Regions from separate parts of the Thioalkalivibrio nitratireducens DSM 14787 genome, predicted to be linked through region 1. Evidence: predicted binding sites of a transcription regulator. Region 1 holds the regulator's gene; each other region holds the start of a gene.
What was found. Region 1 encodes sigma-54, which starts transcription at its own class of promoters, with help from an activator protein. Its sites were predicted from a motif close to TGGCANGNTNCNTGCTT; they were not measured.

Region 1 (5,385 bases):
CTGCCGAGGCTCCTGGCGCCGGACGCGGGCGCGCCGCGGCGGCGACCCTGGCTGCAGCCCTGGCTGCCCCGTCCGCGTCTGTGGCGCTGGAACCCGGCGTGCAGCTCGACATCACCGGATTCGTGCTGCGGGTCACCGACGAACGCGGCGAGATCACCCATGTACTAGAAGGCGAGAGCCTCCAGCAGTTCGACGAACTGGGCCTGCAGCGCGCCGAGGATCCGCGTCTGGAATTCCTGACCGACGGCCATATCGACTGGGTCTGGACCGCGCCCGCCGCGGTACACTACCCGGCAGCGCACCGGCTGGTGCTGCTGGGCACCACGGAGGGTTTGCGCCTGCCGAGCCCGGAGCAGCCGCAGACCGAGATCACGAGTGCCGACGTGACCATCGTGACCGACACCCGCGAGGTGTTCACCGATGCCCGGGCCACGCTGGTCCGTCCGGGCCTGTTCATGACCGGCATCGGGATGCACGCCGACGTGGCGGCCGACCTCATCGAACTGCGAAGCGAGGTCGAAACGGTCTATGCTCCGGAAAACCCACGGGACATGCGACGATGAACGAGACCCGCCCTGCCCCCCAGTCACCTGTCGGTGCCGCGACCGCCTTGCTGGGCCTGGCGCTGTTTGCCGCTCCGGCGATCCTGGCCGCCCAGACTCTGGAAGAACTGCCGGTCCATATCAGTGCCGACCGCGCGGAGATGGATGACCGGCGCGGCGTCGGAACCTACAGCGGCAGCGTCGAGGTCACCCGGGGCAACCTCACGCTGCATGCCGACCGCATCGTGATCCACGCCCCGGAACGGCGCCCGGTACGAATGGAAGCCGAGGGTAACCCGGTCCGGGCCGAATCGCCCGACCCCGCCGGGCAGCCGCGCGTGGCCACCGCCGACCGGATGGAATACACCTTCGACGACCAGATCCTGGTGCTGTTGCAGGATGCGCGGGTGCAGACCGCAACCGAAGATGCCAGCGGTGAGCGCATCACCTACGACCTCGCACAGGACATCATCGGGATCGAGGGCAGCGAAACGCGGAGGGTACACATCACGATCCTCCCGCGCCCGGAATGAGTTTGGCGATGGGGGCCGCTGGGCCAGAAACCCCCTGTCCGGCGAGCGCTGCCGACGCCTGCCTGACTGGAACCGGCCTGACCAAGCGTTACGGCAAGCGGACGGTCCTGTCCCAGGTGGACGTCCACCTGCGTCACGGCGAGGTGGTCGGGCTGCTGGGGCCGAACGGTGCCGGCAAGACGACCTGCTTCTATATCCTGGTCGGCCTGATCCAGCCGGATGCCGGCCGGATCGAACTGGCCAAGCGCGACGTGACCCGGGCCCCGGTACACCTGCGCGCCCGGCTGGGTCTCGGCTACCTGCCCCAGGAGGCGTCGATCTTCCGGCGGCTGACGGTGTGGCAGAACCTGCAGGCCGTGCTGGAACTGCGCCGCGACCTGGATGCGGCCGGCCGGCGCGAGACCGGCGATGCGCTGATCGAGGAATTCCAGCTCGAAACGGTCCGCGACAGCCCCGGTATCGCGCTGTCGGGCGGCGAGCGCCGACGCGCCGAAATTGCCAGGGCGCTGGCCGGCAACCCGCAGTTCGTCTGCCTCGACGAGCCGTTCGCCGGCGTGGATCCGATCTCCGTGGTCGAGATCCAGGACGTGATCGGACATCTGAAACAGCGCGGCATCGGGGTGCTGATCTCGGATCACAACGTGCGCGAGACGCTGGGAATCTGCGACCGCGCCTACATCCTAAGCGAGGGACGGCTGCTCAGCGAGGGCACCCCCGCGGAACTGCTCGCCGACCACCGGGTACGTACCGTCTACCTGGGCGAACACTTCCGCCTGTAGCAGTCCCGGGGCGTCTACGCCAGCAGGATTCCCGGCCTGCGACTGGCGCGCCGGATCTGCGCAAGACCAGCCGCGAACCCGCCCTGGCTGCAGGAGACTGCAAAAGCGCGTGCACAGGCAGTACCATGAAGCCATGAACACCAATGCCCCCTGTAGTGCCGCCGCATGTTGAAGTCATCCCTGAACCTCCAGCTGGGTCAGACGCTGACCATGACGCCCCAGCTGCAACAGGCGATCCGGCTGCTGCAACTGTCGACGCTGGAACTGCAACTGGAGGTGCAACAGGCGCTGGAGAGCAATCCGATGCTGGAGCTTGCAGAGGATGCCAACACGAGCGACGGCACGCCGGAGACCGAGACCGGCCCCGAGACCGAGGCATCCGCGCCGGACCAGCCCGGAGACGGTGAGTCCTGGGACACCACCGACTACGGCAGCAGCACCGGACAGCGGAGCGAATCGGACGACCGGGATCCGTTCGAGAACCAGGCGGGGGCGGGTGGCGGCCTGCACGAACACCTGCTGTGGCAGCTGCACCTGAGCCCGTTGAACGATGCCGACCGCAGGATCGGCGCGGCGCTGATCGACAGCATCAACGCCGACGGCTACCTCGAGACCGACCTGGACAGCCTGCAGGACACGCTGGGCGGCGAAACCGAAGTCGGCATCGACGAAATCGAGGCCGTACTGCACTGGATCCAGCAATGCGACCCGGTCGGCGTAGGCGCACGCAACCTGCGCGAGTGCCTGTCCATCCAGTTGCGCAGCCTCCCTCCGGCGACGCCCGAGCGCGACGCCGCGCTGAGGGTGGTCGCAGATGGGATGGACCACTTGGCACGGCACGATTTCAAGGGCTTGCAACGCGCACTCGGCCTGAGCGAAGCAGAACTGGCCCGGTCCTTGGAACTGATCCGCACGCTGAACCCCCGGCCCGGCAGCCAGATCAGCAACCAGCCCCCGGAATACGTGACTCCGGACGTCTACGTGCGCCGGGACGGCACCGGCTGGCGCGTGGACCTGAACCCCGAGATCGCGCCACGGATCCGCATCAACAGCCTGTACGCCGGCATGGTGCGTCGGGTCAGCGACGCCCGCGACAGCGCCTTCATGCGTAACCAGTTGCAGGAGGCGCGCTGGTTTCTGAAAAGCCTACACAGCCGCAATGAAACGCTGCTGCGGGTCGCGCGTGCGATCGTCGAGCGCCAGACCGGATTCCTGGAACAGGGCGAGGTGGCGATGCAGCCGCTGATCCTGCGCGATATCGCTGAGGCACTGGGGATGCATGAGTCGACGATCTCCCGGGTCACCACACAGAAGTACATGCATACCCCGCGCGGCGTGTTCGAGTTCAAGTATTTCTTCTCGAGCCACGTGGGCACCCGCGACGGCGGCGAATGCTCCGCGACCGCGATCCGTGCGATGATCCGCCAATTGATCAGCGAAGAACCTCCCGATCGCCCAATGAGCGATTCCAGACTCGCCCAGGTCCTGTCGGACCGGGGCATCAACGTGGCCCGGCGTACCGTGGCCAAGTACCGCGAGGCAATGAACCTGCCGCCATCGAGCGAACGACGGCAGCTCGTCTAGCGCTCGCGTTCCCACCCATGAAAGGAGTGTGAGTATGCAAATCAACCTGACCGGTCATCACGTCGACATCACGAGCGCCCTGCGTGACTATGTCGAGGACAAGTTCCAGCGCCTCGAGCGCCACTTCGATCAGGTGATCGATATCCATGTCGTGCTCACGGTGGAGAAGAACCACAACAAGGCCGAGGCGAACCTGCAGGTCAGCGGCAACCAGATCCACGCCGACACCACGCATGACGACATGTACGCGGCGATCGATGGCCTGATCGACAAGACGGACCGGCAGCTGATCAAGCACAAGGAGAAAATGAAGGACCACCACCGCGCCGAAGGCGCGATGCGCAACCGACAGCAAACCGCCTGAGCCATGCGGCTCGCCGACCTCCTCACGCTGGAACGCGTCCAGATCGAGCCGACGGTTTCGAGCAAGAAGCGGGCGCTGGAGACCTTGGGCGAACTGCTGGCCGGGGGGGCCGACGAGTCGGCCGCCGGGCCGCCCACTCACCTCGTGTTCGATGCTCTATCGGCGAGGGAACGGCTGGGCTCCACCGGCCTCGGCCATGGGGTGGCGATCCCCCATGGCCGGATGGCTGAACTCGACGCGCCCCGGGTCGCGATCCTACGGGTCGATCAGGGCGTGGATTTTGACGCACTCGATCACGAACCCGTCGACATCCTGATCGCGCTGGTTGTCCCGGAAGCGTCCACCGGCGACCACCTGGAACTGCTGGCCCAGCTTGCGCGGGCACTGTCCCGGCCCGACAACATCGCCGCAATGCGCCGCGCGGTCGACCCACCGGGACTGCAGCAGGCCGCCACCGCTGCGTTCCATGATGCCTGACAAGCTCACCCTGGCCGACCTGGTCGCGACCCTCGGGCCACGGATGGGGCTGACCTACGTGCACGGGCAGAAGGTCGCGGCAGATCGCATCCTGCCCGGCACGACCGACAGCGACCTGCCGCTGGCTGGCCACCTGAACCTGATCCGGCCCAACCGGATCCAGGTGATCGGCGACCGCGAGGCCGCCTACATCGAGAGCCTCGGGCCCACCGAGCACGAGAAGCTGATCCATGACCTCGCGGCCACCGGCACCGCCGCGGTCATCTTCGCCGAGGGAACCTGTCCGTTCGAACAACTGCCCGCGCACTGTCCGCACCCGCTGCCAGTGATCCTGTGCACGAGTTCAAGCAGTCACGAGGTGATTGCGCTGCTGCGTTACTTCCTGCAACAGCGCCTGGCCCACACCGCGGTGCGCCACGGCGTGTTCATGGAGATCCTGGGAGCCGGGGTGCTGATCTCCGGGGATTCCAGCGTAGGCAAGAGCGAGGTCGCGCTGGAACTGGTCAGCCGCGGGCACCGCCTGATCGCCGACGATGCGCCTGAGTTCGCCCGCATCGCCCCCGACATCATCCGGGGCACCTGCCCTCCCCTGTTGCGGGATCTGCTCGAGGTCCGCGGGCTGGGAGTGCTGAACATCCGCGCGATGTACGGCGACTCGGCGATCAAGCGCGGCAAGTACCTGCGCCTGATCATCGACCTGCGCGATCGTGACCGCCCCCCGCCGGTGCCCGACGACCGCCTGACTGGCTGCCGCGGCGAGATCGAGATCCTGGGCCTGCGGATTCCGCTGGTCAGCCTCCCGGTCGCGCCCGGGCGCAACATCGCGGTGATGATCGAGGCCGCGGTACGCGCTCACCTGTTGCACCTGCAAGGCTACGTCGCGGGCGACGACCTGCGCACCCGGCAGCGGCTGCAGATGCAGAGCGCGCGATCGGAGCAGGCGCCATGAACATGCGCCTGTTGCTCGTCAGTGGACTCTCGGGCTCCGGCAAGACCGTCGCGCTGAACACGCTCGAGGACGCTGGCTTCTTCTGCGTCGACAACCTGCCCCTGGCATTGCTGGACGCATTGATCCAGGAGCTGCGTGACAGCACCCACCGCAACGA
Region 2 (5,385 bases), 520 kb from region 1:
GCCAGTGTGCGCGCGAGCCGGGAGGCGCAGGGACCCGACGACCCAACCGGCACTTCGCGTCGCCACGCCTCCGACCCGATCCGCGTGACCTGCACGCCACCGGAGACGAACAGGTTGAACAGCGCCGATGCCAGGGTAGCCGGGATTCCGTCCGTGGCCCTTGCCCGCTGCTTCGCGGACAGGGAGGCCACGGCCTGTGGCCACGCCTCGGTCAGCGTGAGGGCGCGGGGAGTTGCCGCGGCCAGCACGCCGAGCACCGCCCGGGTGAGCGGATCGTCGACCCGAAACTCCTGTCCGGCGGCATTGCGGAAGCGGGGCCCGTTCCGTGCCGGAACCAGGTCCGCATACAGCGGCAGCGACAGCAGGGTATCGAGGTCGATGTCGCGATCCAACGGGTCGTTGGACCGGCACAGCAGGGACTGACGGAACGGGCGCAGGCGCAGGAAATCGGCGTACTGCTGCTCGCAGACCAGGTCGTCGAACCGGGAGAGCGCTTGTTCCGCGGCCGGCCCGAGCGTCGACGGGAACAGGGTATGCAACTGGCTGTCGGCCAGGTACTGCAGCCCGTGCCGCGACGCGGCCGCAACGAAGTCGGCGAAGAGCAGGGGATCGTTCCGGTCCTCGAGATACTCGTGATAGAGATAGCTGTCCCGTGCGCTACGCAGGTACTGCAGTTCCTGCTGCAGCCACTCGTGGCCGGCGGGCGTCTTCTCGAGCGGGGTGGCGAGAAAGTCGAGTAATTCCCGCGCTCCGGAAAGCCGCTCCCGGGGAGATTCGCGGCCGCGCAGGTGGTGCAGGAACATGTCGCGCAGCATTGCCCGCTGGCGACCCCCGGGCAGCGTGTTGTAGCTGATGTAGGCAATGCCCCCGGGCGCCAGGCGCGATCCGCAGAGCGCGAGAATGTGTTCGCGCACGTTCTCGGGAACCCAGGAAAACACGCCGTGCGCCACGATATAGTCGAAGGCCTCGCCTGCAAGCGGAAAATCCAGGATATCGCGGTGTTCGAGGGTCAGGTTGTTCAGGTCCATCGCCTCGGCGAGGGACTTGCCGCGCAGGGCCTGTTCTCGTGAAAGCTCGATCCCGACACAGCGGCTTTCGGGCAGGAACCAGGCGACCGGGAGCAGGTTCCCGCCGGCCGCGCAGCCCAGTTCCAGCACGCGCGCGCGGCGGGGATCCGGCGCCTTTAGGCCGAACAATTGGCCGATCGCGGCGAGCCGGTCGGGGTGGGTCTCCGTGATCGGGAAGCTTTCGTAGGGGATCTCGTCGTAGCCGCGTATCGTCTCGGGCATGCCTGCATCCAGTTCCGCTGGGAAGCCCGAGTCTCGGACAAAAGTACCGGCTGGACAATGCCGGATGCCGGTCGGCCGTTCCCGTCCGGTCCGATCGGCACCGTGATTCAGATGTCATTCCTGTGTCGCCGGTGAAACCTGTGCACCAGGTTGATGCGTATCTCTGGGTTGCCCGCACCCCCCTGGGGCAGCGGGCTGTTACATCACGGCAACAACTGTTGTAAGCACCCGATTCGGCCCCGTGGCGTTCCTGGCACGCCTCGTGCTGGGAGCTGGTCTGTCGATGAGCGACACGTCAACAACGTTGAATCCGTAATTCCACCGACCCATACCCATCAGGAGAACCGAAGATGAAGAGATTCACCCGCTCCACCGTTTCAGCAGCCGCGATCGCGATGGTGTCCACGGGCGGACTTGCGCTGAGTTCCACCGCCTCGGCCGAGCTCGCTGCGAACATCGGCGTGGTGTCCAACTACCTCTTCCGTGGGGTAACCCAGACCGACGACTCCGCCGCCATTCAGGGAGGCCTCGACTTCGAGCATGAGTCCGGGTTTTACGCCGGCACCTGGGCGTCGAACGTCGATTTCGGCGACGACACGGGCTACGAGCTCGATCTGTATCTGGGATTCGCGAGCGAGCTGGGCAACGGCATCGGCTACGATGTCGGCTACCTCTACTATGCCTACCCGGACTCCAGCGACAGCATCGATTTCGGCGAGATCTACGGCGAAGTCAGTTTCAACATGTTCAAGGCGGGATTGGCCTACACCGTCAACAGCGACAATGACGATGACCTGTTCGATACCGGAGATATCTACTACTACATCGGTGCGGACATCCCGCTGCCCGAGGACTTCGCACTGGGCCTGACGCTGGGCTACTACGACTTCGACATCGACGGTAAGGATGGAGTGAGCGCCAGTTACGGACATTTCGCGGCCAGCCTGGTGAAGGACGCCGCCACCTACGGCGAGTTCTCGTTCAATCTCGAGTATGCGGATATCGGCGAGACCGACGCTCTTGGCAGCTCGAACTCCGATGACCTGAAGGTCTGGGTCGGCTGGTCCAAGACGTTCTGACGCGTTGTCTGATGGCAGGAAGGGCCCGGGTTCCCGCGAACCCGGGCCCTTCGCTTTTGCTGATCGCCACTGGAATCGCGCGTTGGGGCAGCGTTGCGCTATGCTCGATATGCACAGCCGCGGCGATCGGCGGTGGGCTGCGCGCAACGCGGTCGGAACGATTGCGGGAGCCGCCGACGTGAAGACGGACCTCGGGTTTGCGGGAGGCGACAGGGTGTACAGGCGGGCGGGGTGATGCAGCGCGGGGACCCGGCGGAGGGCGGGATCGAGGTCCGCAAGAGTGACGGGCAGCGCGAAGCGTATTCGCGCGAGAAGCTCCGTAGATCCCTGCGTTGGGCAGGTGCCGGCAAGGCGATGGCGGAGGAGGTCCTCGCCGATGTCGAGCCACGCCTGCGCGACGGCATCACCACCGGAAAGCTGTACCGCATGGCGCGCAAGGCACTTCAGCGCCGATCGCGCGGGACCGCGATCACCTACAGCCTGAAGCGGGCGCTGATCGATCTCGGGCCCAGCGGGTTTCCGTTCGAGCAGTTCTGCGGCCGGCTGTTCGAGGCGATGGGCTATCAGGTGCACTACAATCGGTTTGTGCAGGGCCGCTGCGTGCAACACGAGATCGATATCATCGCCGAGCGCGATGGCGCCCGCCTGTTCGCCGAGTGCAAGTTCCACAACCGGGCGACGTATCGCAACGACGTGAAACTCCCGCTGTACCTTCGTGCGCGCTCCGTCGATCTCCTGGTCGGCGAAGACGGAAAGCACGATGCGTTCTGGGTCTTGAGCAACACCACCTACAGTGAGGATGCGCTCGCCTACGCGGATTGCGAGGGCCTGATCCTCGCGGGCCACAATACCGATCACTACCCGTTGACTCGTGGCCTGATCAATGAACATGGCTTGCACCCGCTCACCTGTCTGAACAGCCTGAAGGTGGCCCAGAAGCGCAACCTGATCGACGCAGGTGCGGTGCTCTGCCGCGATCTGCTGGAAAAGCCGCGTCTGCTCGAGCCGCTGCGGCTCGATGCGCGCCAGCGCGAGCGCGTGCGCCGCGAATGCCGGGAAATCCTGGAACGCGGCAAGGTCCGCAGGGAGTCGGCGTGAAGGTCGCGAGTTTCGGGGGTGCGGCGGGCGTCACCGGCTCCAAGCACCTGCTCGAGGCTGGTGGGCAGTGCCTGCTGGTCGACTGCGGGATGTTCCAGGGTGAGAAGGCCGGCCGGCTGCGCAACTGGGAACCGCCGCCATTCGACCCGCGCAAGATCGACGCGGTGCTGCTGACGCACGGCCATCTGGACCACTGTGGCTATCTTCCGCGCCTGGTGCGGGCCGGGTTCCGGGGGCCGGTATACACCACCCGGCCTGGACGCGAGGTCGCGCGCGTGATCCTGATGGATTCCGCGCGCTTGCAGGAGGAGGACGCCGACGCGGCGAACCGCGACGGGTGGTCCCGCCACCGGCCTGCGTTGCCGCTGTACGACACCGCCGACGTGGAACGGGCGCTGCACCAGTTCCGGAGCGTGACGTACGGCCGGGCTATGCGCATCGGGTCCGTGCAGGCAACGTTCCACTATGCCGGCCACATCCTCGGTGCCGCGGGTGTCGAGGTAGACGATGGACGACAGCGGGTCTGGTTTTCCGGTGACATCGGCCGCCCGGAGGATCCGGTGATGTATCCGCCGCGGCCACCCACGGCCGTGGACGCGGTGGTGATGGAATCCACCTATGGCGATCGCCGGCATCCTGCAGCCGATCCGCTGGACAGCCTCGCGGAGCTGCTCGAGCGGGTGCTCGAACGCGGCTCGGTGCTGCTCGTTCCCTCGTTCGCGCTCGGTCGCGCGCAGACGCTGATCGTGCTGATGGATCGCCTGCTGCGGCGTCGGCCCGAACTGGAGCTGCCGATCTATCTCAGCAGCCCGATGGCTGCCGAGGTTTCCGAACTCTACCGGAACTACCCGGACGAGCACCGGCTGACATCGGCTGATCTGGACGCCGCGTTCGGGCGGGTGCGCATCGTCGAGCACGCGCAGCGCGCACGGCGCCTGGACAAGCGCGAGGGACCGATCATGATCATCGCCGGCAGCGGCATGCTGACCGGGGGCCGCATCCTCGGGCACCTGTTGGCGCACGGTGGCGAACCGGAAAACCACGTGCTGCTGACCGGCTACCAGGCACCGGGAACGCGGGGCCGTGCGCTGCTCGACGGGGAACGCGAACTGAAAATGCACGGCCGGCATATGCGGGTGCGGGCCCAGGTCGAGGTGCTGGAAGGGCTCAGCGCCCACGCCGACCGCGACGAGTTGCGGCAATGGCTCGCGGCCGCTCCGTCCGTGCCGAAACAGGTCTGGCTGATGCACGGAGAAGCCGCGGCCCGGGCTGCGCTGGCGGAAGCATTGCGGCGCGACCGTGGGGCAGACGGCAGCGTCGATGAGCTCCCGGAAGGCGTGAGCGTCGATCTTGTCCCGGAGCGCCCCCGCGCTCCGTAGCGACGGTGCTTCCGGGCCGCGACCGGGGGGGTGGCGGTCGCTTGTGGTGGTTGTCTCCCGGGCGTTGGGAATCGTTACACCAGTGCCGGGGACTAGAGCGTCCGCGAGAAGCGCCGTTCCCCCGCGGTGTCGAGATAACGGTCGAAGGTCATGCAGATGTTGCGGATCATCAGGCGGCCGACCGGCAGTACCTGGATGCGGTTGCCGTCGACGTTTACCAGGCCGTCGTCGACGAAGGGTTCGAGGTGTTCGAGTTCGCCACTGAAGTAGTCGCCGAAGTCGATGCCGAAGCGTTCGCCGATCGCGTCGCCGTCGAGTTCGAAGTGGCAGATCAACTCCGTGATCACCGCCCGGCGAAGCTTGTCGTCGTCGTTGACCACCAGGCCGCGCTCGATCGGCAGGCGGCTCTCGGCCAGCATCGCGCGGTAGGTCTCGAGATCCTTCACGTTCTGGCTGAAGCTGTCGCCGACCTGGCTGATCGCGGACACGCCCATTGCCACCAGGTCGCATTCGGCGTGCGTTGCATAGCCCTGGAAGTTC
Region 3 (5,385 bases), 1.7 Mb from region 1:
CGTACCGCCAGCGTCGTTGGGTCGAGTCCCGGCACCAGAACCTCCACGACCAGGTCGCGGTCGGTGATGATGCCGGTCGGGATGCGGCGACCGCCTTCCTCCCGGTACAGCACCACGTCGCCGACGTGGTGCCGCCGCATCAGTTCCGCGGCCACCTGAACGGATTCGTCGTCCTGGATCACGATAACTTCCCGTTTGCAGACATCTCCCGCTTGCATGGTCCGAAGCTCCGTGGTGATGGGTGTGATCGCAAGGACCGGCCTCAGCCGACGACGTGGTGTTTGCCCTCCACGTGCACCGTGCTGGCTGCCGGCCCATCGTCGCTGGTGACCTCGGTGAACCAGACCCGGTCACCGACCTCCAGCTTGGCGAAATCCGCATCGACCACGCTTGCGGAACTGAAGCGGATCTCGCGCCCGTCGGAGGTCTCGATCATGCCGTAATCCGCGGCCGGGGCGATTTCCCGGATATGCCCGTGCGGTGGGGGCTCGTGGAGCTTCACGTTGCCGCGCTGCTTGCGCGCGAAATCCTGGAGTTGCCGCCGCATCGCTGCGAACGCATCGCGCACGGCCACGTAGACGTCCTGGTGGGCCTGGTGCGCGTCGGGTTCCCGGCTCGCGACCAGTTCGGCGTTCGGCACGGTGAGATCGATGCGCACGTGGTAGAGATGTCCCTTGTGCTGATGGCGGTGGCGTGCTTCGACCGCCACCCGGCAGGCGATGATCTGATCGTGAAACTGGCCCAGTTTTGCGATTTGTGCCCGAACCCTGTCCTCCACCGCCGGGGAGTGATCCATGTTGCGAAAGGCGATCTCGACCAGGGGTGTTCCAGGGTTGCTCATTGCATCGCTCCTGCACTCCGCGCGGGAGTGGCACGTTGAAACAAGCCATCTACGGCCCTTTCAGGCCCTGCTACCCCGAGTATAGACACGCCGTGGCTACCCTCCGTCGCGGCGCGTGAGCTCGCCGGAGGAGGTGCACCGAATCGGTGCGGCGGGCTCCGCCTCCGGTGCGGTTGTGGTGCAAGTGCCGCGGCCGGTGCGTTTGAGGGCCAAGAAAAGGCCGTGCATCGTCGGCCCCCTTGTTGGCACGCCCCGTGCAGGAGCCCCGTCGTCTGCATGACGACACCTTCCCTCGAGGACTTACAGGCACTGGCAACAAGGAGTGAACGATGAAAATGATCACGGCGATCATCAAGCCCTTCAAGCTTGATGATGTTCGCGAAGCAATCTCCGAAATCGGTGTGCAAGGCATGACGATGACGGAAGTCAAGGGGTTCGGTCGCCAGCGCGGCCACACGGAGCTCTACCGTGGGGCCGAGTACGTGGTCGACTTCCTGCCCAAGGTGAAGCTGGAGGTCGCGGTCGACGGCGACCTGGTCGACCGCGTGGTCGAGGCGATCACCAAGTCGGCCAGCACCGGCAAGATCGGTGACGGCAAGATCTTCATTACCCCGATCGAGCAGGTGGTCCGCATCCGTACCGGCGAAACCGGGGCCGAGGCGCTGTGACGCGCCGGCGCTGAACTCACTTTCACTGGAGAAATCCGACTATGGAACAGCAGGTAGCAGAACTTGCCTATGCCCTGGACACCTTCTATTTCCTGGTGGCGGGCGCACTGGTGATGTGGATGGCTGCGGGGTTCACGATGCTCGAAGCGGGCCTGGTCCGCAGCAAGAGCACCGCCGAGATCCTGACCAAGAACATCGCCCTCTACTCCATCGCCAGCGTGATGTATATGGTGGTGGGCTACAACATCATGTATAGCGACGGGCTGAGCTCGATCATCCCGGGCGTCGGCTTCTTCATTTCCGGCGACAATACCGCGGTGGACGTGACCGCCGCGTTCACCGGCGACATGTCGTACGACGCGGCAGAAGGGCGCCCGTACTACTCCGACCGTGCCGACTTCTTCTTCCAGGTCGTGTTCGTGGCCACCGCGATGTCGATCATCTCCGGTGCGGTCGCCGAACGCATGAAGCTCTGGGCCTTTCTCGCGTTCGCGGTGGTGCTGACCGGGTTCATCTATCCGATCCAGGGCTTCTGGAGCTGGGGCGGCGGCTTTCTCGACCAACTCGGGTACGTCGATTACGCGGGTTCGGGCATCGTGCATTTCACCGGTGCGGTCGCTGCGCTGGCCGGGGTCCTGCTGCTCGGTGCCCGCAAGGGCAAGTACGGTCCGCATGGCGAGATCAACGCGATTCCCGGTGCCGCGCTGCCGCTGGCCACGCTGGGCGTGTTGATCCTGTGGCTGGGCTGGTTCGGCTTCAACGGCGGCTCCGAGCTCAAGGTCTCCGACGTCGATTCGGCGAACAATGTCGCGGCGGTGTTTGCGAACACCAACCTGGCGGCGGCCGGCGGCGTGATTGCGGCGCTGATCACCACCCGCCTGCTGTTCGGAAAGGCCGATCTGACCATGGCGTTGAACGGCGCGATTGCCGGCCTGGTTGCGATCACGGCCGACCCGCTGAGTCCGTCACCGCTGCTCGCTGCGATCATCGGTGGAGTGGGCGGCGTGATCGTCGTGTTCTCGATCGTCGGGCTGGACAAGCTGAAAATCGACGATCCCGTCGGTGCGATCTCGGCGCACGGCACCGCAGGCATCTGGGGCGTGATGGCGGTGCTGCTGTCGAACGGCGATGCGACCGTCGTCGGCCAGATCAGCGGTCTCGTCGCGATCTTTGTCTTCGTCTTCATCACCAGCCTGATCGTCTGGTTCGTGCTGAAGCTGGTGATGGGTATCCGCCTCCCGGAAGAGGACGAATACCTGGGCGCGGATGTCGCCGAATGCGGCCTCGAGGCCTATCCCGAGTTCGTCAAGAAGGCCTGAGACCCATAAACCAGCAACCCCGGGGCGAACCCGGGGTTCCCACGAAGGAGTCTCCTCCGACACCGACCGCACCGTCTCCCAGGACGTGACATCGGTGATTGCGGGCGCCCAGGCGCCCGCTTTTTTTGGGCGGGGGACACCAACCCGCGGTGCCCCCCGCGCCGAAAGATCCCCAGCCGGAACGAGACCAAATCCGCAACCCCTCCGCGCGGGGGGCTGGGGAGGGGCAGTGCACGACCTTGCCGCGGTGCGCTCGGCCCTCTCACCCTGGTCGCTGCCCGTCGGCCATCCCGGGCAGCCGCGGGCTCGACGAATCCCAGCCTCATGTGCCCCCGGCGCGTCGGGTAGAATGCGCGCTTCGGAAACCGCGGATCTGCCTTTGGGACAAGGATCGGGATGGATTGCCTGCTGGACATGACAGACCTTCGGACCGCCCAGTTGGGGCCGCTGGACCTGCGCCTGCAGGCCGGGGAGCTCGTGCAGATCACCGGTGCCTCCGGTTCCGGCAAGTCGCTGTTGCTGCGCGCGCTGGCGGATCTCGACCCGAACCAGGGGCAGGTGCGCCTCCAGGGGCAGGACCGCAACGGCATCGCACCGACCGACTGGCGCCGGCAGGTGGCCTATGTCCCGGCCGAAACCGCCTGGTGGGCCGAACGCGTGCAGGAACATTTCCCCTCGAACTGGGACCGGCAGCAGGCGCTGGACTGGCTGCAGCGTTTTTCGCTGCCTGAAGAGGCGCTCGACTGGGAGGTCGAGCGCCTGTCCAGCGGCGAACGCCAGCGGCTGGGCCTGCTCCGCGCATTCCTGAACCATCCCCGGGTGCTGCTGCTCGATGAACCCACCGCGAATCTCGACCTCGAGAATACCCGGCGCATCGAGCGCGCGGTGCGCGGCTACTTGGCCGAGGAGGACGCCGGTGCGCTGTGGGTCAGCCACGATACGCTGCAGCGTAACCGCCTCGGCGGGCGCATCCTCGAAATCCGCTCCGGGAGGCTCGTGCCATGACCGTGATCAGCCTCAGCGCGCTGGACCTTTCGCTCGCAGCGCTGCTGGTGCTGGCGCTGGCCGGGTTGACGCTCTGGGCCCGGCTCGGCGTTGGACGCAGCCTGCTGATCGCCGGGGTGCGCACTGTGCTGCAGCTGCTGCTGGTCGGGTTGATCCTGCAGACGCTGTTCGATCACGCCCGGCTCGGCTGGGTCGTACTGATGGCGATGGCCATGCTGCTGATCGCCGGCTACGAGGTGATGGCCCGGCAGGAACGGCGCTTCGCCGGTTTCTGGGGCTACGGGATTGGCACCGCGACGATGTTTGTGTCCGCGTTCGCGGTCACCGTGCTGGCGCTGACCACGATGGTCGGCCCGACTCCGTGGTGGGAGCCGCAGTATGCGATCCCGCTGCTTGGCATGCTGCTTGGCAATACGATGACCGGCATCGCGCTGGGGCTGGACCGGCTCACGCAGACCGTCTGGCGCGAGCGGCGGGTGATCGAGGGCCGGCTCGCGCTGGGCGACTCCTGGGTCTGCGCGACCGCGACGATGCGTCGCGAGGCCGCGCGCAGCGGTCTGATGCCGACGATCAACGCGATGGCCGCGGCCGGCGTGGTCAGCCTGCCGGGAATGATGACCGGGCAGATCCTCGCCGGTGTGCCGCCGGTCGAGGCGGTCAAGTACCAGATCCTGATCATGTTCCTGATCTCGGCCGGCACCGGATTCGGCGCGCTGGGCGCAGTCTGGTTCGCATCCCAGCGCCTGTTCGACCACCGCGCCCGTCTGCGCCTCGACCGCCTGCGCTGACCGGAACGCAATAGGATCCGTTTCGGCTGGCCCGGTCATCCAACGGCGGCGGCGTGGTCTGACCACAGTAACCAGTGGTTTCAATTGATGATCATGCCCAGAAACCGCTTGATTAGCACTTTGGGGCATCCATTCCTGGCCTAACTCCCATGCCCTTGAGCTTGAGGCCCCGAAGGATGAAAACCGGCCGCGGAAGCCCACGGAAATAGTGCAAGACATGGGATGCCCGTAATTTTCCGTGTTGTCCGTGTTCTTCCGTGGCTGGATTTTCACGTCAAAATGTCATTAATAATCATAGGTATGTGATTCCAGATCGGTGTATTTTTGCCGCTAACTGTCATGCCGCCGGGCGCGCGGCACCCCCGATGATGAAAGATAATGGGCGTGCTGTCGCGTCGGGCTGAGGTCGCGATAATTCTTGATGGCGCCTGACCGCGCACGCTAACTCGACCCGCTGCCCTTCACTCGTACCCCGGATTGCCTGGCATGGCCTGGAAGGGTCATGGACAGCGCACGCTAAAAAGAGCCGTCGAGTCCCGACAGGCCGTTGAAGGACGGCGCCCTTGGCGACAGCACATCGTGAAGGATAGTGCGTTTGCCCGAGGAGGTCAGCATGGACATTACCCCGATTCACCGGCGCGTTGTCGGTCTGGATGTGCACCAGAGCAAGATCACGGCCTGTGCGCTGATCGAGCAGCCCGATGGCAGTGTGGCGGTGGAGCACCGGGAGTTTGGTGGTTTCAAGCGCGATCGGCGGGCGTTGG
Region 4 (5,385 bases), 570 kb from region 1:
GGCTTCGCGGTGCTCGAGCGGGCGCGGACACTGGTGCCCGCTCCCGGCGTGATCATGCTCACCGGGTTCGGCACCATCGACCAGGCCGTGCATGCGCTGAAGGCCGGTGCGGACGACTTCCTGACCAAGCCGGTCGATCTGGAACACCTGTGCCTGGCCGCGGACCGCGTGCTCCAGACGCGCCGCCTGCGGGCCGAGGTCCAGCAGTACCGCGAAGCGCTGGGAGACCACGGGTTTCACGGCATGCACGGGCGCAGCCCGGCGATGCTGCGCCTGTTCGAACTGATCCGGCGCATCGCGCGATCCGACGGCAGCGTGCTGGTCACCGGCGAGTCGGGCACCGGCAAGGAACTCGTCGCACGGGCGCTGCACGAGGAGAGCCCGCGTGCCGGCGGCCCGTTCGTTGCGATCAACTGCGCCGGGATTCCCGAGACCCTGCTCGAGTCGGAACTCCTGGGCCATGCGGCCGGCGCGTTCAGTGGCGCCCGCGGGGCGCGCAAGGGGCTGTTTCTAGAGGCGGACGGCGGAACGCTGTTCCTCGACGAGATCGGCGAGATGCCCCCGGCGATGCAGACCAAGCTGCTGCGGTTGCTGCAGGACGGCCGCGTCCGGCCGGTCGGTTCGAACGACGAGGTCGCGAGCGACGTGCGCATCGTGGCGGCCACCCACCGTGACCTCGCCGAGCTGTTGCGCGAAGGCCACTTCCGTGAAGACCTGTTCTACCGCCTGGAGACGTTCCGGATCGAGGTGCCTCCGCTGCGGGAACGGGGCGAGGACATCGAGCGGCTGGTGTTCCACTTCCTGCGTCGGCAGGCCGCGGCGCAGGAGGTTCCATTGCGAGGGCTGGCTCCCGAGGCGCTGCGGATGCTGCTGGGCTATCGGTTTCCGGGCAATGTGCGGGAACTCACCAGTCTGGTCGAGCGCGCCGCGACCCTGGCACAGGGCGAGGTGATCCAGCCGGAGGATCTGCCGGAGCGCGTTTGCGACGACCCGGGGAATGCGCGGGCCGTCGTGGCTGATCCCGCTGCAGGTGCACGCGACGAGGAGTGGTACACGCTGGAAGAACTCGAGGCGCGCTACATCCGCCAGGTGCTTGCCCATACCGGCGGTAACAAGCAGCGGGCCGCCCGGATCCTGGGTATTGGCCGCAAGACCCTGTACCGGAAATTGGGGGGTGACCTGTGACACTGCGAAACGGGGCGCTTTGACGCATGTGTCGAAATGACACGAACGGGGCGGCGCCCGGAGCTGGGTAGATCCTCCTTGGTTCGATCTCATCTGTCGGAAAATCAAGTAAATTCTAGTTTTTGGCCGATCCTGGCACGATCACTGCTACGCCTTTCGGTGCAATCCAGACCAATGCAACCGAAAGGAGCCTATTGATGACGATTCGCAAGACCACGCTGACCCTGGCGCTGACTTCCCTGTTCGCCCTCGGCGGTACCGCTCTGGCGCAGGACTACGGTGGTGCCGGCGCGGCGCCGCCTCCCGCCTACGGTGAAACTACCCCGGGCTCGGCAGCGCTCACCGAGCAGACCGTCGACACCTTTGTTGACGCCTTCATCGCGGTGCAGCAGATCCGCGAGGACTTCGCCGAGCGGCTCCAGTCAGCATCCGACGAGCACGAGGCTCAGACGATGCAGCAGGAGGCCCAGCACGAGATGATGCGCGCCGTCGAGGAGTCCGGGATGAGCGTACAGGAGTACAATGAAGTCGCGATCGCGCTGCAGGACGATCCCGAACTGATGCAGCAGGTACAGGAGAAGGCGGCGGACCGGATGTAATCCGCGCTTCCGCCCCAGCAGGCCGCTCCCTCCGGGGGGCGGCCTGCTGCCGTTCTGCGGTCCCTTGAATAACGGGCGCGGCTTGGTTATGCTTCCGCGCTTTCTGAAAAGCCCCGCACTCGGAGCAACAGGCATGAAAACCATAAGCGCCAAGCCGGCCGAAGTCGAACGCGACTGGTACCTCGTCGATGCCGACGGCAAGACCCTGGGCCGGCTCGCCACTGAGATTGCCCGTCGCTTGCGCGGCAAGCACAAGCCGATGTATACCCCGCACGTCGATACGGGCGACTACATCGTCGTGATCAACGCCAAGAAGATCCACGTGAGCGGCAACAAGGCCAACGACAAGATGTATTACCGCCATACCGGGTATCCGGGTGGCCTGAAGCAGGCGAACTTCACCCAGATGATCGAGCGCGCCCCGGAACGGGTGCTGGAGCTGGCCGTGAAGGGCATGCTGCCGAAGAACCCGCTGGGCCGGGCGATGTTCAAGAAGCTGAAGGTGTACGCCGGCAGCGCGCATCGTCATGCCGCCCAGCAGCCGCAGCCGCTCGAAATCTGATTCCGGGCCACAGCAGAGACGTCGAGGACAACGCATTCATGGCAACGAACCAGAACTATGGCACCGGTCGCCGCAAGACCGCCTCGGCGCGCGTCTTTCTGCGCCCGGGCAAGGGTGACATCACCGTCAACAACAAGTCGCTCAACGACTATTTCGGGCGCGAGACCTCGCGCATGGTCGTCCGGCAGCCGCTGGAGACCGCCGAGGCCACGGACCGCTTCGATGCGGTCGTGACCGTGAAGGGCGGTGGTGCCAACGGCCAGGCTGGCGCGATTCGCCTTGGCATCGCCCGGGCGCTGGTTCAGTATGACGAGACACTGCGTTCGCCGATGCGCCAGGCGGGCTACATGACCCGTGACGCACGCGAGGTTGAGCGCAAGAAGGTCGGCCTGGCCAAGGCCCGCCGCGCCAAGCAGTTCTCGAAGCGCTGAGTTGCCGACCCGGAGCCCCGCTCCGGGCCTTCCCGATTGGGGGATCGTCTAGCGGTAGGACTACGGACTCTGACTCCGTCAACCCAGGTTCGAATCCTGGTCCCCCAGCCAACATGCAGAAGGCCCCCTCGTGGGGCCTTCTGCATGTTGATCGAGCACGGCCAGGGTTCGAACCTGAAAGGTTCGACGCGCGAGGCGCAGCCGAGCCGAACAGCGCCGCTTGCGGCGCTGGCCCGAAGGGCGAGGCCGTAGGCCGAGTAATCCTGGTCCCCCAGCCAACATGCAGAAGGCCCCCTCGTGGGGCCTTCTGCATGTTGATCGAGCACGGCCAGGGTTCGAACCTGAAAGGTTCGACGCGCGAGGCGCAGCCGAGCCGCGACCATGCCCGTCACGCCGGAATGCGGGTTGAGACAGGAGCCAGCGCCACGCGGTTCGGGCCTGACGCGAACCTTCTGCCTGGCGCCCATCCGGGGCGCAGGTGCTCCGGCTATACTTGGGAAATGCACGAGGATTCGGCAACCGGGAGTCGCGCGCAGCAAGGCGAAACCGACCATTCTGTCTCCGCGGCCGGGCCAGATTCACCGGAGCGCTTTACGGCCGAGCGCCTGCTGCACTGCTACCGCGAACTGTTCGACCGGGCCCCGGTGGGTTACATGGTGGTGGACCGGCGCGGGAGGATTCTGAAGGTTAACCAGACCGCGTCGCTACTGCTGTCGACCGAGCCCAGCAGGCTCGTCGGCCGGCGCATCGGGGTGATCGTGGCGCAGCCGGAGCGCAGCCGGCTCCGGCGTTTTCTGGCCGGTGTTTTCGACGAGCCGGAGCAAAGGACCCGGGAGATCACGCTCGTCACCCGTGGTAGTCCTGCGACCTGGATCCGTCTGCAGGCGCGGGCCGACGGTCCCGGGCATCGTGCGCTGATCGTCGCGACCGATTTTCGCGACCTCGGGGTCAGTCCGGACGAGATGGAGATCGCGGTCTCGGTTTACCAGGTGCTCGACCATGCGGTGATGATCGCCGATGCCGATAACCGCATCGTTTCGGTGAACCCGCGGTTCACGGAGATCACCGGTTACCCGCCGGGCGAGGCGGTGGAGCAACGGACCAACCTGCTGAAATCGGGTTGCCAGGATGACGCTTTCTATCAGCGGATGTGGCACGCGCTCGAGACCAACGGGCGCTGGCAGGGCGAGTTATGGAACCGGCGCAAGAGCGGCGAGGAGTTCCTCGAGTCGCTGTCGATCCATACCCTGCGCGACCGGGAAGGACGCGTTCTGCGGCGCGTGGCGCTGTTTTCCGACATCACCGACCAGCGCCGCGCGGTGGAAGAGGCCCAGCGGCAGGCCAATTACGATCCCCTGAGCGGGCTACCGAACCGGAGCCTGTTCCTCGACCGCCTGGAGCAGGAGGTGCGCAAGGGGCAGCGCAACGGGCGTTCCGTGGCGCTGCTGTACCTGGATCTCGATCACTTCAAGGAGGTGAACGATACCCTCGGGCATCAGGCCGGCGACCGGCTGCTGCAGGAGGCGGCACGGCGTATCGGGGCGAGCGTGCGCGAAACCGATACCGTGGCCCGTCTGGGGGGCGACGAGTTCACGGTGGTGATGGCCGACCTGAGCGAACTCAACCGTGTAGACGTCGTGGCACAGGAGATTATCGATGCCCTGGCCCGGCCGTTCCCGCTCGGTTCGGAGGTGGTGCAGGTCTCCGCGAGTCTCGGGATCGCGTTCTTTCCTGCAGATGCCGGTGACGCTGCCGAACTGGTCGACCACGCGGACCGCGCGATGTACGCCGCCAAGAAGGCTGGCAGGAACCGCTACCAGTACTTCACGCCGCAGCTGCAGTCGAGCTTGCGCGAGCGGCATCGACGCATCGCCGACCTGCGCAATGCTCTGTCGGGGCGCCAGTTCCGGGTCTATCTGCAGCCGGCGGTCGATCTGGTTTCAGGGGAGATACGCCTGCTGGAGGCTCTGCTGCGCTGGCAACATCCGGACCAGGGCCTGATCCTGCCCGCGCAGTTTCTGCCGCTGGCCGAGGACATCGGCATCATGGGTGAAATCGGTGAGCTGGTCTTCGAGAACGTGTTCGGTGTGATCAAGGCCTTGGAGGGAACGCCTGCCGGAAGTTCGCTGCGCATCGCGATCAACCAGTCGCTGCGCGAACTGGGGCATGGCCGCGGTGGACGGGGCTGGGTGACCCACCTGCAGGAATACGGGCTTCCGGTCGAGCGGGTGGTGTTCGAAATCACCGAACGGACGCTGATCGAGGGCGGAACCATGGTCGAGTCCCAGGTGCGCAGGCAGATCGAGCGGGGCGTCGCGGTGGCGCTGGACGATTTCGGGACCGGGCAATCGTCGATGACCTGCCTCGAGCGCATCCCGTTCGAGTACGTGAAGCTCGACGGCAGCGTGGTCCGCCGCATCCCGCACGACCGGCCAGCCCGGGCGTTCCTCGATGCTGCCATCGTGCTGACCGGCAGCCTCGGGATCCGGCTGATTGCCGAAGGCGTGGAGACGGAGGCTCAGCGGGACTACCTGCGGGCCGCCGGCTGCGGGTTCGCTCAGGGCTTTCTGCTGGGGGCACCCGTTCCCGCCGAGCACTATCAGCGTGT

Region 2: TVNIR_RS10260 (TorF family putative porin) is a predicted target of sigma-54. The motif match lies at 1,541-1,557, and genes of this name have one in related genera.
Region 3: TVNIR_RS02020 (P-II family nitrogen regulator) is a predicted target of sigma-54. The motif match lies at 1,085-1,101, and genes of this name have one in related genera.
Region 4: TVNIR_RS15090 (DUF4168 domain-containing protein) is a predicted target of sigma-54. The motif match lies at 1,319-1,335, and genes of this name have one in related genera.

The regions. Positions count from the first base shown of each region.
Region 1 is NC_019902.2:2,729,596-2,734,980, forward strand. It holds gene lptC (LPS export ABC transporter periplasmic protein LptC) at 99-563, shown strand; gene lptA (lipopolysaccharide transport periplasmic protein LptA) at 560-1,075, shown strand; gene lptB (LPS export ABC transporter ATP-binding protein) at 1,084-1,854, shown strand; gene TVNIR_RS12495 (RNA polymerase factor sigma-54) at 2,020-3,438, shown strand; gene hpf (ribosome hibernation-promoting factor, HPF/YfiA family) at 3,473-3,802, shown strand; gene TVNIR_RS12505 (PTS sugar transporter subunit IIA) at 3,806-4,279, shown strand; gene hprK (HPr(Ser) kinase/phosphatase) at 4,269-5,228, shown strand; gene rapZ (RNase adapter RapZ) at 5,231-5,385, shown strand, end outside.
Region 2 is NC_019902.2:2,214,228-2,219,612, reverse strand. It holds gene TVNIR_RS10265 (methyltransferase regulatory domain-containing protein) at 1-1,289, opposite strand, end outside; gene TVNIR_RS10260 (TorF family putative porin) at 1,640-2,368, shown strand; gene TVNIR_RS10255 (ATP cone domain-containing protein) at 2,603-3,466, shown strand; gene TVNIR_RS10250 (MBL fold metallo-hydrolase) at 3,463-4,845, shown strand; gene hemN (oxygen-independent coproporphyrinogen III oxidase) at 4,938-5,385, opposite strand, start outside.
Region 3 is NC_019902.2:415,885-421,269, forward strand. It holds gene TVNIR_RS02010 (CBS domain-containing protein) at 1-218, opposite strand, end outside; gene TVNIR_RS02015 (HPF/RaiA family ribosome-associated protein) at 263-841, opposite strand; gene TVNIR_RS02020 (P-II family nitrogen regulator) at 1,171-1,509, shown strand; gene TVNIR_RS02025 (ammonium transporter) at 1,551-2,828, shown strand; gene TVNIR_RS02030 (ABC transporter ATP-binding protein) at 3,225-3,833, shown strand; gene TVNIR_RS02035 (ABC transporter permease) at 3,830-4,621, shown strand; partial or broken gene TVNIR_RS02040 (IS110 family RNA-guided transposase) at 5,235-5,385, shown strand, end outside.
Region 4 is NC_019902.2:3,299,279-3,304,663, reverse strand. It holds gene TVNIR_RS15095 (sigma-54-dependent transcriptional regulator) at 1-1,185, shown strand, start outside; gene TVNIR_RS15090 (DUF4168 domain-containing protein) at 1,383-1,784, shown strand; gene rplM (50S ribosomal protein L13) at 1,918-2,346, shown strand; gene rpsI (30S ribosomal protein S9) at 2,385-2,777, shown strand; tRNA gene TVNIR_RS15075 (tRNA-Gln) at 2,815-2,888, shown strand; RNA gene TVNIR_RS19290 (RtT sRNA) at 2,923-3,055, shown strand; gene TVNIR_RS15070 (putative bifunctional diguanylate cyclase/phosphodiesterase) at 3,278-5,385, shown strand, end outside; gene TVNIR_RS15065 (MFS transporter) at 5,385-5,385, opposite strand, start outside.